DNA from 4 places in the Cellvibrio fibrivorans genome. Region 1 is predicted to be linked to each of the others. Evidence: predicted binding sites of a transcription regulator. Region 1 holds the regulator's gene; each other region holds the start of a gene.

Region 1 (4,190 bases):
ATTACCAGGCAAATCCCGATGGCCCTTCGAATGCGGATTACACCCTGATCGAGCGCCCGGATATGGCGTTTTACGATGCCGAAGCTAATGCTCCCTGGCTGGTCAGTGCCAGCACTGGTCGCAGTGAAGCAAATGGCCAGTTGATCCGCCTGCTCGACAATGTCCTGATTCAGCAACAGACCCCTTCGCAGGGGCTGATCCAAATCACCACCAGTGAGCTACAGGTGCGCGCCAGTGAACAATTCGCGGAAACTGACAAAGCTGTTAATATGCGCAGCGCTAAAGGCCAGATAGACGCAATAGGTATGGATGCTGACCTGGCGCAGAGTCGGCTTCAGTTAAAGTCCCAGGTTAAGGCTGTTTATGATCCCCGTTAAATTCCGTTTTGCCCTCGCTCCATTTGCGCTAGCGATTGCTGCTGTTTTTGTCAGTTATAGCAACACTGCCCTGGCTTTGCCCGGCGACAAAAATGAAACTATTCGCGGTTCGGCGGATAATCTGACCGTCGACCAGAAAAACGGCGTCGCCACCTATACTGGTTCAGTGAAAATCCAGCAGGGCTCACTGGTGATTTCGGCAGACTCTATCGTGATCCACACCAATCCCGACAGCAGTGTTGAAAAAATGATCGCCACCGGCAACCCGGCGCGCTTCCAACAGCAACCGGAAAAGGATCAAGGTGTAGTCACCGCCGCTGCCAAACAAATTACTTATACCCCCAGCAATGAGCATCTTGTGTTGATTGAAGATGCATCGGTCGAGCAAAACGGTGCGGTCATGAGTGGCCCGCATATCGATTACGACTTAGTAAAAGAAGTGATGAAAGCGGCGGGCAGTAATGGTGCATCGGGCAGCGATGGCCAGCGGATCGAAATCGTGATCCCACCCAAGGCGGGCAAAACTGAAACCAGTAACGACCAGCCCGCTGCCGCATCCAGTGCAGCCCAATCCTCATCAACTGAAGCAACCCCTTAACTCATATGCCCAGCCTGCACGCACGCCATCTCGCAAAAAGTTACAAAAAACGTAAAGTCGTTATCGACGTCTCGATTACTGTGGAGAGCGGCCATATCGTCGGCCTGCTCGGCCCCAATGGCGCCGGTAAAACCACCTGCTTTTATATGATTGCCGGCCTGGTGCCCGCCGATAATGGCAATGTATTAATTGACGACCGCGATATTACCCAACTGCCCATCCACGGCCGAGCTCGCGCCGGCATCGGTTACTTGCCACAAGAAGCCTCGATTTTCCGCAAGCTGACCGTCGCCGATAACATCATGGCAATCCTCGAAACCCGCAAGGATCTGGATCGCACCCAGCGCCAGGAAAAGCTCGAATCATTGCTTAATGAATTTCACATCACCCACATCCGCGACAGCCTGGGGATGGCACTTTCAGGGGGCGAACGCCGCCGGGTAGAAATCGCTCGTGCGCTAGCGACCGACCCCAAATTTATTTTGCTCGATGAACCTTTTGCCGGAGTTGACCCCATCTCGGTCAACGATATCAAAGAAATTGTGCGCCATCTTAAGGACCGCGGTATTGGCGTGCTGATTACTGACCACAACGTGCGCGAGACACTGGATATATGTGAGACCGCCTATATTGTAAGCGAAGGCCACATTATTGCCGAGGGCGATGCCGAAACCGTACTCAGCAACAGCAAGGTGCGTGAAGTCTATTTAGGCGAGCATTTCCGTCTGTAAAGGTGGCTAAACCCGTCACCACCAGTGTTACCAACCGCCCGTCAGCAACACCTTCGGCAACACACAAACAACTTGACAAGTAACATTCTTTGATCATTAGGCATAAAGCTTGCTTAAGCTTATTGCTTGCGCGCCAAACCCTGACTAAACTCCACCTATCTGATGTTTTCCATCCTGCGTTATAAGGGTTTGTCGTTCACACAATGAAGCAATCTCTCCAGCTCAAACTCGGTCAGCAGCTGACCATGACTCCGCAACTGCAGCAGGCAATCCGCCTACTGCAACTATCGACATTAGACCTGCAGCAAGAAATCCAGGAAGCGCTTGAATCCAATCCTATGTTGGAAGTGGAGGAAAGCTTCGACAGCCCCAGTAGCACCAATGATTACGAAGGCAGTGAGCTGGATAAAGCGGATTACACTCGCCAGTTAGAGATCGCTGCTGAAGCCGGTACTGACCACGGCACTGACTTTACCGCGAGCGAAAATTTCTCCTCCAGCAGCGCCGACAACTACAGCGAAACCAATAGCTATACCGAAGGCGGTGAAAGCTTCGGTGAAGGTGAGAATTTTGGTGAAAGTGAGAGTTTTGGCGATAGTGATGTGTACGGTGAGGGCGACGGATTTAGTGCGGACGCCGGCGAATGGAGCGATTCCATCCCCAGTGACCTCCCCGTCGACACGAGCTGGGATGATGTTTACCAATCATCATCCAGCAGCAGCTCAAGCAATTACGACAACGAAGACAATGATTTTGAAAGTCGCCGCGCCGCAACTGATTCGCTCTACGACCATCTGATGTGGCAGTTAAACCTGACGCCCATGTCGGATCGCGACCGCGTACTGGCGATGGCAATTATCGATGCGGTGGAACCGAGCGGCATGCTGTCCATCACCATCGAAGAAATTTTTGAAGGTATGCGCAGCGATTTTGAAGAGCTGGAACTCGACGAAGTTGAAGCGGTGCAACACCGCTTGCAACAGTTCGATCCTTGCGGCGTATGCAGTCAAAATCTATCTGAGTGCCTGTTGGTGCAATTGCAACAATTTGATCCGAAAACACCGTTTTTAGACTCGGCAAAATTAATTGCCAAACAATATTTGCCGGTGCTCGGCAGCCGCGATTATCGCCAGCTGATGCGCCGCACCAAATTGAAAGAAGCTGAATTAAGCCAGGCAGTGGCATTAATTCAAAGTTTGAATCCGCGCCCAGGCGATATGATCGCCAATGGCGATACCGAATATGTAGTACCTGATGTATTCGTTGAAAAACGCGATGGCCGCTGGATAGTGGAACTCAATCCGGATATTGCGCCGCGCTTGCGCATTAATTCCGACTACGCCTCTATGGTGAAACGCGCCGACTCCAGCACCGACAACACCTTCCTCAAAGATAATTTGCAGGAGGCGCGCTGGTTCTTAAAAAGTTTGCAAAGCCGCAATGAAACCCTGTTAAAAGTGGCGAGTTGTATTGTGGAAAAACAGCGCGGCTTTTTGGATTATGGTCCTGAAGCGATGAAGCCATTGGTGCTGCACGATATTGCTGAAATTGTTGAGATGCACGAATCGACTATTTCACGTGTCACCACCCAAAAATACATGCACACACCACAGGGTATTTTCGAGCTGAAATACTTTTTCTCCAGCCATGTCAGCACCGACAGTGGTGGCGAATGTTCATCAACTGCAATTCGCGCGATTATCAAAAAATTGGTAAGTGCCGAGAATCCGAAAAAACCGCTCAGCGATAGCAAGATTACCGACCTGCTCGCCGAGCAGGGGATTCAAGTGGCACGCCGTACTATTGCCAAATACCGCGAATCACTCAATATTCCGCCGTCGAATGAACGCAAAACTATTTAGCTATTTAGTTGTATTAGTAGTACCAATAAAGTTCGGATCAAAAAATCACTGATGTAATGCGAGGTTGTGCCAGTCGCAACCGTTTTGTTTCTAGCGAGAGGAAGTATCTATGCAAATAAATATCAGCGGTCGTCATGTAGAAGTTACCGATTCCATGAAAGAGTATGTAACCAGTAAAATTGAGCGCTTAACGCACCACCATGACCGCATCACCAGCACCAACGTTATCCTCTCGGTAGATAAACTTATCCAAAAAGCAGAAGCCACTATCCATGTCAGTGGCAAAGATGTATTCGCTGAAGCTACTCATGAAGATCTGTATGCCGCGATTGATGCACTGGCTGATAAACTTGACCGCCAATTGATTAAACACAAAGAGAAGATGCGCAGCCATCGCTGAGTGCGCGATAGCTCGCCATCGTTAACTGAACCTACGCCGCCATCGCCACCTTGCGATGTCTGCATTATTTATTGAGAGATGCCCAGCATCACCTTGTCATGCAAATTCAATCCCTGATCAGCCCCAGCCGCACCCTCTGCGGCGTCGAAGGGGGCAGCAAGAAACGCGCACTGGAGTTGCTCGCCAACACCATTGCGCAGGATATCCCCGATATTGATGCCG
Region 2 (4,190 bases), on a different contig from region 1:
GAATTTCCAGTTATCGCGCATGCCCAATGAAAAGGTCTTGAGTGACCAAGTGTCGCCCATACGAATTTGGTTGATGTATTCGGGAGATGCCTTGTAGGTTCTGTTGTCGATAATTTTTTCGCCCAGACCTATGTGGACATAAAAAACGCCGAGGAACACCGCTGCTGCAGGCAGCACACCAGACGGCACAGTAACGGCGATGCGTTTGATAAGTGCCTGCCAATTCCACTGTTTAATATTGTTCCATTGATCGACACAAAAAAGCATTGCCAATAATAATAATTCAATCGCAGAGGTGGCTTTTACACTGGTGGCCAACCCTATGAAGGTTCCCAGCAGGACATAATCCCTGAGGCGAATAGGTTTTCCGCCGGTGACAATGCGAGTAAAAAAATACAGTTCGGCAAGAATAAAAAATAATTGAATGCCATCGAGATGTACCGCGCGCGCATGTATGACCAGTGCATTATCAAAAATGACCAGACTTGTGAACGCCGCTGCAAGCCATGCACGTTGCGTTATGCAATTAATAATGCCGTAAAAGAATAAAACCGAGAGGGCCATCATTACCGTTGATGGCCAGCGATAGCCTTTGTAAGTCATCTCAGGTGGTGCGGCGTCACCGGTAAGATAATCTGTTGCGAGCAGCGCTTGTTTGTTAACGTTTTCGTTATCGCCAAACCATACTTCGCCTACTGCCATCAGCAATTTGCCGAGCGGTGGGTGCGGCTCCATATACATCACGCCATCAATGTATTTTTGAGCGTTGGGTACGTGGTAGTTTTCATCCCAAAACATCGCTTGTGGTGTGCCGTAATAGGGAAAATAAATGCTCAGTGAAATCACCAAAATAACGGCGGGGTAAATAAATCGTGCGTAGGTCTGTATGAATGTTTTCATGGTGTCTGTTGTTATGATTAGAGTGATAGTCAGGAATTATTTTTTGCGCAAACCTTTACCGGTTGCTGCCCAATAAAGTCCGCCATAGATGTGTTCCAGAAACAGTGCATCGCTGTAAGTGGCGGGCAGGTGCCCGAGTGCGGTGTAAAATGCACGGCCACCGTCGTAATCGTGATACCAAGCTATGGGATGGAATTTGCCCATGCCTTCACCTTTTTTCTCACCCCAACTCACCTTTGGATCAAAAGTCTGCTCATCTACTGCCAGAATATAATTCAGGCCTTTAATGCGCTCTGCGCCGAATTCATACCACTCATCCGTCCATAAAAAACGATCGGGCATGCGCTCAACACCGGGGAATTTGCGATTGGTGACGGTAAGCTCAGCGGTTTGGATGACGGGGTGTATGTGGAAAGTGCGGCCTACCATTTTGGTGTACCAATCCCAATCGTATTCGGTGTCGGATGCGCTGTGAACGCCAACGAAGCCTTTACCGGAGCGAATAAAGCGCTCCATCGCAGCTTGTTGTTCATCATTAAGAATATCGCCGGTGGTCAACAGGAAAATGACAGCTTGGTATTTTTTGAGTTTTTCATCATTGAAAATACCCGCGTCCTCATGCCAATCAACGCTGAAGTGATGGCGCACGGCAAGTTCACGTACCGCAGTGACACCTTCGTTGACGGATTCGTGGTGCCAGCCGTTGGTTTTGGTAAAGAGTAATACATTGAATTGCTGTGCCTGTGCGCTAATGGCAGTGCAGAGAAGGGCGCAGGTCAGAGCAAGTGATAAGGCGATTTGTCTACGCATACTATTGTCTCGCTAATGGATTGTTATTGTTGTCCCTGATGTCTTCTTATCTTTTTTAAGCCGGCCCATCATAAGCGATACAAATTTATAGGCAATAAAAAAGGGCGCTGATAGCGCCCTTTTTGAAACAGTCTTTTAGCTGTGAGAACTATGCAGCGCGACGACGCGCAAAGCGTAAGCCTGCCAAGCCTAACATCAATAAAATCAGGGAGCCTGACTCAGCTACTTCAACGGCTTCAAAAGTAATTGCTTTCAACTTGAAATAGTCGTCCTTTTTGGTCAATCCATTGCCTGTGCCAAATGCTGTGTTGTAAGCGCCGACCAACCAGTATTGAGATGCCACATCTGCTGTGTTAACCGCAAAGGAGCCGTTGCCATTGCGGTTGTAATTGCCCACCACGCTCCAGCCATTGTTCAGCAAGGCGGCCCAGTTGCTGCCTAAGCCATTTAGGTTGCCTGCAAAAGGGGCTGCGCCTGTGTAAGCCAGCAGAGATACGTCGGCGTCATTTTGATGCCAACCAATATTCAGGCCGCTAAGATCAACCACTTTGTTGAAGGAAAAGAGCAAGGCATCGTAGTCGCCGCTAGCATTATCGACCGCGTGGTGGGGGTTGTTGGCATTTTCAACGCCTACGCCCGAGTTGTTCCATCTGCCGATCACATCTTGTGCGATAGCTTTGTTTCCGCTGGATTTATTGGACCAGCCGGTTACAGCAACGTCGGCTTCAGATGAGGTGTAGTTGAATGACCAAACATAACCTGCAGTATTTGGTGCCAGATTGACAGTGACTGGAACGGCGAATGCGCTCATGACAAAGCTTGTGCTCAGTGCTAATCCTGCAATAAGCGATTTGATGGATAACATGATGGGGAGTCCGTTAAATAGAGTGATTGAGTGGGTACAGCTAGACGCCAAAAAAGCACTTTTTGTGCCACGGTAACTAAGATACTGATTTTGTTGTGATGCAGGTCTAGTCTCAGGTGGCGATTTGGGTGCAAGTGATAAAAATTTCGACATATTTTGGTGCTTTTTTCGGTGCGATTTGGTCAACCCCTGGACATAAAAAAGCCCGAGACTAGCTCGGGCTAAAAGGGCTTAAGGTAAAACGGGAGGAGGGCTGTACAAAAAATGTAACTCAGACGGTTTGTGGCTTGGCAGGTTCGGCCTCTTCAGCACCTACTGCTGCCAGCTCGCCGGTTTCACGGGCGCGCTTGCCATACACAAGCTCAAACAAAGGCGATGCCATTAGCGTCGTGATGATTGCCATCAGCACCATCATGGAAAATAGTGCAGGGCCAATCACTCCAGCTTGCAACCCGATGTTAATAATGATCAGCTCCATTAGCCCGCGCGCATTCATGAGTGCACCAATGCCCATTGCGGTGCGGTTGTCAGCGCCGCACAGACGCGCAGCGCCCCAGCACGCAACCCCTTTAGCGGCAATAGAGCCCACCAGTATGACCGCTGCGATTGCCAGCAGCTCGACGTTATTGACCATAGTCAGTTGGGTGTTGAGGCCTGAGTAGGTAAAGAAAATCGGGATGAGGATGATCACTACAAAAGGTTCAAGTTGGCGTTTGATCTCTTGGGTAAGTTTGCCGCGTGGCATTACCGCGCCGAGCAGGAAGCCGCCGAATACCGCATGCAGGCCTATTGCATCAGCCGTGAATGCAGACAACATAAAGCACATGATGACAATCGCGAACAGGGTCGGGCTGAGGGTTTGTTGTTTCTCGGCAGCGCGTGCCAGCGGTGCCAACAGTTTGGGCACAACCAAGATCATAAAGGCGGCAAAAGCCATTCCACCCACAATGGTTTTATACGCTAATTCTGCACCGGCGCCGAAGGTGGCCAATACCACAGCCAGCACGCACCAAGCACCAGCATCATCAATAGCCCCGGCAGATAAAGACAGGGTGCCCAGTTTGGTTTGGCTCAGGCCGCGCTCGTGGATAATCCGCGCCAGCATCGGGAATGCTGTGATCGCAATACAAGCACCCATAAACAGGGTCGCGCTGAAAACAGTGGCTTTATCAGAGAAAAGACCGGGTACAGTCAACAGCCATGGCGTAATCGCTATCGCCACCAGGAACGGGGCAACCATGCCGGAGATAGACACGGCGGCAGCACTTTTAAAGTTGGCTTTGAAGTGGTCGCCACGGAAACCCAGTCCCACCAGGAACATGTACATGCCAACACCCAATTGTGCGCCTACGTAGAGGACGCCTTTCATTTCCGTAGGGAACAGGGTTTTCTGAAGTTCTGGCATCAACAGACCGAATAGCGATGGGCCAAGGATAACCCCGGCAATCATCTCACCGACAACTTGGGGCTGGTGAAGGTATTTTTGTCCAATCCAGCCTACCAAGCGGCAAACAGCAAGGATTACGAACATTTGAAGGAAAAACACAACGGAAAGTTGGGCAGTTGTCATGAGACTACATCCGATCTTTATTAGGTGTTAATTATATGAGGTGTT
Region 3 (4,190 bases), on a different contig from region 1:
TCGTAACAATTAAGCCAGTTTTAAAATAAGTGCACCCAAAGGTGGAAGGTTTACTTCCAATGACTGTTGATGATTCATCCAGGGTACGGGTTGGGAATAGATTGGATTGGAATTACCCCAATTGCTACCGCCATAAAAACTTGAATCGGAATTTAAAATTTCATGATATGCACCAGCGACCGGAACGCCGATACGGTAATTGGTACGTGTCACAGGGGTGAAATTTAAAATCACTATACTGAAGTCGTGATCACTCTTGCGAATATAACTCACGATAGATTGAGTGCTGTCATGACAGTCAATCCACTCGAAACCATCGCCGCGGAAATTGCGCTGATAAAGTGAAGGCATACTTGTGTAGCAGTGGTTTAAATCTTTCACCAATGTGTGCATACCCTGGTGCGGTGCGTAGTCGAGTAAATCCCAGTCGAGTGTGCGACTTTGCGCCCACTCACTCCACTGCGCAAATTCGCTCCCCATAAATAATAATTTAGTTCCCGGATAAGTGAACAAGTAGGTGTAAAGTAAACGCAGATTAGCAAACTTTTGCCAGTCATCGCCGGGCATTTTATTGATCATACTACCTTTGCCGTGCACCACTTCATCATGCGAAAAAGGCAGCATAAAATTTTCGGTAAAAGCGTACATCATGCCGAAAGTTAATTGATTGTGATGATACTGGCGATGGATAGGATCTTTACTGATGTAATCCAGGGTGTCATGCATCCAACCCATATTCCATTTCATTGAAAAGCCCAAGCCACCCACCCAGGTGGGGCGAGTGACTTGCGGCCAGGCAGTAGATTCCTCTGCAATCACCAACGCGCCAGGGTGTTGCCCATGGCAAACTTCATTCAGCTTTTGCAAAAACGACATAGCCTCAAGATTTTCATTCCCCCCATGGATATTTGGTATCCATTCGCCCGGCTCGCGCGAATAATCCAAATGCAGCATGGAAGCGACAGCATCAACTCGCAAACCATCAAGGTGGTACTCCTTTAACCAGAAGAGGGCGTTGGCCAATAAGAAGTTTCGCACCTCATTGCGGCCATAGTTATATATCAAGGTACCCCAATCGCGATGCTCACCCAAGCGTGGATCTTCGTGCTCATAAAGCGCTGAACCGTCAAAACGGGCGAGGGCATGCGCATCTTTCGGGAAGTGCGCGGGCACCCAATCGAGGATGATCCCGATATTGTGGCGATGGAGATAATCGACAAAGTAGCGAAAATCATCCGGTGTACCGAAGCGACTCGTCGGCGCGTAGTAGCCAGTAGTTTGGTAACCCCATGAGTCATCTAGCGGATGTTCACTAACAGGCATAATTTCGATATGGGTAAATCCCAGCGGCTTTATATAATCGACAACTTGATGGGCGAGTTCGCGATAATTCATAAACTCACCCACCCAGCCACGGCGCCATGAGCCGAGGTGCATCTCGTAAACCGAGAGAGGCGATGATTGCCAATCCCAGTGGGCACGTTTGTTCAGCCAGTCTCCGTCCTGCCATTCATAATCGGAGGGAGCTTTAACTATTGAGCCGGTCAAGGGGCGCAATTCAAATGCCTGTCCATAAGGGTCGGACTTAAGAAAAACGGCACCGGTCGCACGATTGCGAATTTCAAACTTGTATAAAGCCCCTGCCTTAATTCCGGGGATAAACACCTCCCACAGGCCGCTGCCGCCGCGTACTCGCAAGGGGTGCTGGCGGCCATCCCAGTCATTAAAGTCACCAACGACACTGATACGCTCGGCATTGGGCGCCCAAGTGGCAAACAGCACACCTTCGATGCCATCAACTGTGCGCGGGTGCGCACCCAAGTGTTGATAGATGTTCCAATGTTGCCCCTCCGCAAAGAGGTGCATGTCAATATCGCCCAATTGTGGTGCAAAGGAGTAGGGGTCAAATTCAGTGTGCATGGTATTGTGGCGGTCGTACCACTGCACCAAATAATGCTCCGGTAATATTTTTGCCAAACCGTACCACTCAAAAAAATCAGTGCCTTCAATGCGTTTCAGGGCGTGATGTTGCTCGTTAATCACTAATGTAGCGGTACGGGCGCCAGGTAAGTAAACGCGCACAAAGGTGTCTGCTGCTGCCGTTGAGGTGGCACCTAACGGATGGCGTCCAAGCACCTCAAAAGGGTCGTGGTGAGTAGCGGTAACTATACGCAACATCTCGTGGGATAAGGGTTTGTCCTGCTTCACATTCAACATTGAATCGATTCCTAAGTGATTATTTTGGCACTTGATTTTGCATATTGCAGATTATGCCCCATTTCGGGCTACATAAAATTGTCATACAGCCAAGCTCTACTAGCTTAGCCATTATCGCTTTCTTTTGTTGCACCATTTTTTTGCAAAAAATAACATCCGTGAAAGACATTTGCAGATTCGGTGCCAAACTTGAAGCTACACTTAGTTTTGCATTTAAAGCGAGCAAGTGGGTGTTTTTAAATGCACCATAAAAAATTTTGTGTTTCACTTGAGTTTGCGCCAGATCAATTTATTGGCATTGATATTGCTCTTACTCTACGCATAACCGTCACACAAAATTCATCGTTCAGACACAATAGCCATAAGGAATAAGTAGTAATGAGTACACCAACATCGGGTCGTTTTGTTAGTCGTCTTACGCGAGAAACATTGGCGGTAATTCTTGCAGGTGGACGAGGTTCTCGGTTACATCAACTAACAGATTGGCGCGCAAAACCTGCAGTACATTTCGGTGGCAAATTCCGCATTATCGATTTCCCTCTCTCTAATTGCGTCAACTCCGGCATTCGCCGCATCAGCGTGTTGACCCAATACAAATCGCATTCATTGGATCGTCACGTACAACGCGGCTGGGGGTTTCTAGGGGGGGAACTCGGTGAGTTCGTTGAATTATTACCCGCGCAACAGCGCTTGAGTGAATCCTGGTATGCCGGCACTGCCGATGCGGTTTTACAAAATATCGATATCATTCGTCGCCACAACCCTGAGTATGTATTAATCCTCGCGGGCGACCACGTATATAAAATGGATTACGGTACCATGATTGCGGCGCACGTGGAGCGCGGTGCTGACATTACTGTTGGTTGTATTGAAGTTCCGCTGGAAATTGCACATGCATTTGGTGTGATGGATATGGACAAAGACTATCGCATTGTAAAATTTACTGAGAAACCGGCGAATCCCGAATCTATGCCCGGCAAGCCCGATAAAGCGTTGGCTTCAATGGGCATTTATGTTTTCAGCACCAAAGTATTGTTCCGCGAACTGCTAAAAGATCGCGACAATCCAAACTCCTCACACGATTTTGGTAAAGATATTATTCCGTCTATGATTAAATCCCATCGCGTCACAGCATTTCCATTTCGCGATCCAGTCTCCGGTGGAGATGCTTACTGGCGTGATGTAGGAACGGTTGATTCACTCTGGGAAGCTAACCTTGAATTAACCGGCATCACCCCTGAATTGGATTTATACGACGCCGCGTGGCCAATTTGGACTTATCAAGAGCAAGTGGCACCAGCAAAATTTGTATTTAATGACGAAGGCCGTCGTGGCTATGCCGTTGATTCCTTAATTGCCGGTGGTTGTATTATTTCCGGCTCGGCAATAAAACATTCGTTGTTATTCCCGCGCGTTCGTGTTCACTCCTATTGCGAGATTGAAGACTCGGTTTTATTTCCCAGTGTGGAAGTAGGACGCCGCTGTAAAATCCGCAAAGCGCTGATTGATCGCCGCTGCAAAATTCCCGAAGGCACTATTATTGGTTACGATGAAGAAGCTGACAGAAAACGCTTCCATATTTCTCCCAAAGGTGTAGTGCTGGTGACACCCGACATGCTAGGACAGGATGAAATCAATGGCTAATAATGGCAAAACGAAGGTCGTTTTTCTCTGGCACATGCATCAGCCCGATTATCGCGACATTATGACAGGTGAATATTATTTTCCCTGGACTTATCTTCACGCCATTAAAGATTATGTGGATATGGCTGCGCACATAGAAGCGCAGCCGGCTGCTAAAGCTGTGGTGAACTTTGCGCCTATATTGTTGGAGCAGTTAGATGACTATGCGCAGCAAATTGCTGCGCATTTAAAAGACCAGAGTAAAAAAATCAAAGACGCAGTACTTGCTTCATTGGTCGAGCCAGTATTACCTGCACCAGGCACTATGGCATTTACCGATCTCGCTAAAA
Region 4 (4,190 bases), on a different contig from region 1:
ACGACGAGGGAACATCAACAATTGATTGTTATTTTCTTGTTGCTGACTGCGGCTTTAACGAGTTCGCAGGTACAAGCGTTAGTTGAACCAGCAATTTATGAAGATGCGGTGCATAGCATAAATTTGTTCAAGTCCGGTGCTGTTATTTCGAACTATTTGTCCCCCTTACTGACTCGCGATCAATGGATTAATTTATTTATTGGATTTGGGGTTGCTCCGATGACTGGAGGATTGTGTTTCGATTCAATCCCTTTGGAAAAAATTGCATCGCTGGCGGCTCAGCGTCAAACTCAAGTGAAGAGTGCCAGCGATCGAGCACCGTCGTTGGATGAATACATTAATTATTTTTTAAGAAATTAGTCTTTTTCTTCAGAGTTACGTTTGTAACGCAATTAGGTGGGTTTTATGCAAGATAATAATATTAGACGCATAGCTATTGTTGGTGGTGGAACCTCGGGTTGGATGACTGCCGCCGCCCTAGCTAAATTGATTAAGCCTGGCTATTGTCAGATAAGACTTATCGAGTCTGAAGAGATAGGGACAGTGGGTGTGGGTGAGGCAACAATTCCGCAGATACAATTGTTTAATAAGCTATTGGATTTGGATGAAAATGAATTTGTCCGCAAAACTCAAGGTACATTTAAGTTGGGCATTCAATTTGTAAACTGGGGGCGCAAAGGAGATAGATATATTCATGCCTTTGGTGATTTGGGTAAGGATATGGAGTCAATTCAATTCTATCACTACTGGCTGAAAATGGCGCAGGAGGGAAATGCACAGGAACTTGGGAGTTACACCATCAGTGGTGCTGCAAGTGAGCAGGGTAAATTCATGCGACCATTTGATGCAGGCAATTCGCCCTTATCCAACATTGCTTATGCATTCCATTTTGACGCAGGTTTGTATGCACGCTTTCTGCGTGAGTACTCTGAGCAGCGCGGTGTAATTCGCTCTGAAGGTAAGGTCGTCGATGTCATTCTAAACTCGGACACCGGTTCTATAAAATCCCTACAGTTGGAGTCTGGCGAAAACTATGAAGCAGATTTTTATATTGATTGCTCGGGCTTTCGTGGACTATTGATTGAGCAGGCTTTAAAAACTGGCTATGAGGACTGGAGTCATTGGTTGCCTTGTAATCGCGCATGGGCGGTCCCCTGTGAGAGTGCCGGAGACCCCCTTCCATACACCCGCTCAACTGCGCATGCCGCCGGCTGGCAGTGGCGTATTCCGTTGCAGCACCGCATTGGTAATGGACATGTATTTTCAAATAATTTTATGAGTGAAGATGAAGCTAGATCAGTATTGCTGAACAACCTGGATGGCAAACCTTTGGCAGAGCCCAGGCTATTGAAATTTTTAACGGGTAAACGCAAAAAATTCTGGAATAAAAATTGTCTAGCTATCGGTTTGGCGAGCGGATTTATGGAGCCATTGGAATCTACTAGTATCCATTTAGTTCAGTCGGCTATCGCGCGCTTTATGAGCTTTTTTCCGAATAGAAATTTTGATCAAGAGGATATCGACGAATTCAATCGTCAGGCTGATTTCGAATTTGAAAAAATTCGCGATTTCCTGATACTTCATTATCATGCGACCGAACGCAATGACTCAGATTTTTGGAATTATTGCCGGACAATGGATGTGCCCGAATCACTTACTCAGAAGATTGAGCAATTTAAAAAAAATGGACGCATTTATCGCAACAATAATGAAATGTTTAATGATCTTAGTTGGTTTGAGGTGATGCATGGACAAGGTATTCGTCCTCGTTCGTATCACCCGTTAGTGGATAGAATGACAACAGAAGAGATTTCCCAGCGGCTCGCAAGTGTCAAGCGAGTCATCGATAAATCGGTAGATTACATGCCGACCCATGCACAATACATTGCGGAGAACTGTAAAGCAGAAAAATAGATTGAGTGATCGGGCATGAGTGTATGCACTAATTTAAATTTAAGCTGATAGTCATAAGTATCTAGCAGTTTAAGACTTAGCTAGATTTTCGTTTTCTTGCAGCACTTGCTAAGTATAATTATTTATCCAATATCAATAACGTTTAAAAAACCCGACGCGAAGTCGGGTTTTTTATTTCGGCTCAAATTAACTAAGCCTTCAATCGACGCGCCGCAAACAAGCCCGCCAAGCCCATCAACATCAATACAAAAGTTGATGATTCTGGGACACTTGCCTTGATGCCGATTACCAAGTCGTCGTGGTTGTCGTCATCTTTGTAGCCGCCTGTGTCATCAAAGAACAGGATGGCATCATACATAACGCCGTCAAACTCAGTGTCCAATGCAATAGCAAATGATACGAGCTCTTCACCGTCATTGTTGTTGCCGTTAGCTACAGTGTTAGGGACAACGGCACCACCAGTTTTGAAGGTGAATTGGATCAATTCACCCAGGGTGTAAGCCTTGCTGTATGAGAAGGAGCCACCACTGGTGGTGATGGTATTGCCTTCAGATGTGAAAGTGTTGGTCCAGCCAGCTTCTTTACCCAGGAATTCAAAGCTTAAAAACAGGGATTCTGTTTGGTTGGCTTTGAGGTTGCCGCCGATATTGTAGGTCTGTGGGTTGAGCACGTTTTTGAAGTAATTGTTTGTGGGTACCGGTAAGTTGGCGCCCCCATCAATGTACATCAGTCCTGCTTGTGCTGCGAATGAGCTCAATGTAATGAGCGCCGCAGCTGCGATCTTGATAAGTTTCATGTTAGTCGTCCTTTTTACTTTAGCCAAAATGAGTGAGTTAAAAATAGCCTAAGCCACGGGGCTAGCAGCATAATGTGTGCCATGTGATTTTTTACTATTAAAAACAAATGGTTAGTGTATTGTTGAGGAGGAGGTTTAAAGGGCGATGTAAATTTTTTCGACTGAAATTTGAGCGGCGGGATGAGGTGTTTTGGATAGCGCTGATCTGAAGCGAAAGGGGTCTGTCTACCTGACATGACCGAAGGGGATGCCTGCTCTTAAGCTCATCTTGCGAGGCGTGTACAACCTACAGATGAAAGCGCCCAAGAACAGTACTTGGGCGTTTTTGTTTATGTGGCTTAAAACCTAAAATTTTAGGCGCAGGTTCAATTTGGCGAGCTGCCCTGATGCGGGAAAACCTATGTCGGTGTAGTAGTCTTCATCCGCAAGATTTTCCAAACTTAAACCCAATTGGGTTTGCGCATTGAGTTGCCAGTGTACACTTGCATCAAAACGGTTGTAGGCCGCCAGTGTTTGCTCAACATCTGTGCCGGTATAGCGGCTCACTGCGAAGCGTTCATCTACACGCATGTACTGCGCGTTGAAACTCCATGCATCATTTAATTGATAGTTAACGGATGTGCCGTAGGTTACTTGTGGGCGGCCGAGCAAATGATTGTTAGAAGAAATCATATCGATATCGGTGTAGCTGGCATGTGCGCGTAAGCTGAGGTTTTGTTGTACTTGCCAATTAAATTCAGATTCAACACCGCTAGTTTCGACGCGCGAGCGGTTGACGTTTTTAAATGTTTCAGAATCAAAATCAATCAAGTTGCGATAGTGATGGTCAAAATAGCTGACTCGTGCGTTAAATGAATTTTTATTAAATTCAAAACCTGCATCGCGTGTGGCTACTGTTTCTGGTTTTAAATCAAGATTGCCAACCAGTGGGTGGCCGAGTGCAAAAAAGCTCGGCAATTTAAAACCTTCACCCCAATTAGCAAATAACGTCCAGTTATCGTTTAGTGTATATTTGGTGCCGATTTGGCCACTCTCATTTGCATCAAAACCGTCAGTATCATCGCGGCGAATACTGGCTTGAACTAACCAGGCTTCAGTTGCATAGGTGTTTAGATTGATAAAGGCGCTATCGATCTGGCGGTCCAGTGCAAAATTAATGGGATATACATCGGGTGAATATAAATATCCTTCACTGGTGCCATCTTCTTGCTTGGTTTCTACACCAAGGTTTGCCCAGATTTTTTGTTGGTCGCCGAGGGTGTTGACCCAACTAAATTGGGTGCGATTAAAGTCAATTACAGAACCATTGGGCGGAACTGCATCGAAAGGGATTATGCCGGGGGAGGTAAGGTCTTCATCGCGTTGGTACCAGCTGGCGCTCACCTTGCTTTGCCAGATGTTGTTAACTTGCGCTACCCAATTTAATGCAGCGCTTTGGTCTTTATATTCGCTGATATCCAAATCGCGCCCAACAGCAAAC

What was found. The regulator sigma-54, encoded in region 1, starts transcription at its own class of promoters, with help from an activator protein. The targets are predictions, from matches to a motif close to TGGCACANNNNTTGCNNT.
Region 2: a site for sigma-54 is predicted at 2,628-2,645, ahead of xdp1 (exosortase-dependent surface protein XDP1). Genes of this name have one in related genera too.
Region 3: a site for sigma-54 is predicted at 2,511-2,528, ahead of glgC (glucose-1-phosphate adenylyltransferase). Genes of this name have one in related genera too.
Region 4: a site for sigma-54 is predicted at 2,775-2,792, ahead of J2X05_RS11815 (PEP-CTERM sorting domain-containing protein). Genes of this name have one in related genera too.

The regions. Positions count from the first base shown of each region.
Region 1 covers NZ_JAVDVX010000008.1:39,465-43,654, reverse strand. Annotated here, with positions in the region: gene lptC (LPS export ABC transporter periplasmic protein LptC) at 1-377, shown strand, start outside; gene lptA (lipopolysaccharide transport periplasmic protein LptA) at 364-975, shown strand; gene lptB (LPS export ABC transporter ATP-binding protein) at 981-1,706, shown strand; gene J2X05_RS18785 (RNA polymerase factor sigma-54) at 1,910-3,568, shown strand; gene hpf (ribosome hibernation-promoting factor, HPF/YfiA family) at 3,678-3,968, shown strand; gene ptsN (PTS IIA-like nitrogen regulatory protein PtsN) at 4,067-4,190, shown strand, end outside.
Region 2 covers NZ_JAVDVX010000001.1:163,890-168,079, reverse strand. Annotated here, with positions in the region: gene J2X05_RS00740 (phospholipid carrier-dependent glycosyltransferase) at 1-900, opposite strand, end outside; gene J2X05_RS00735 (ThuA domain-containing protein) at 937-1,710, opposite strand; gene xdp1 (exosortase-dependent surface protein XDP1) at 1,859-2,575, opposite strand; gene J2X05_RS00725 (cation:proton antiporter) at 2,847-4,145, opposite strand.
Region 3 covers NZ_JAVDVX010000002.1:702,010-706,199, forward strand. Annotated here, with positions in the region: gene glgB (1,4-alpha-glucan branching protein GlgB) at 10-2,217, opposite strand; gene J2X05_RS07900 (hypothetical protein) at 2,237-2,485, opposite strand; gene glgC (glucose-1-phosphate adenylyltransferase) at 2,596-3,861, shown strand; gene J2X05_RS07910 (glycoside hydrolase family 57 protein) at 3,854-4,190, shown strand, end outside.
Region 4 covers NZ_JAVDVX010000004.1:110,964-115,153, reverse strand. Annotated here, with positions in the region: gene J2X05_RS11825 (tryptophan 7-halogenase) at 1-360, shown strand, start outside; gene J2X05_RS11820 (tryptophan halogenase family protein) at 406-1,914, shown strand; gene J2X05_RS11815 (PEP-CTERM sorting domain-containing protein) at 2,105-2,710, opposite strand; gene J2X05_RS11810 (TonB-dependent receptor plug domain-containing protein) at 3,056-4,190, opposite strand, start outside.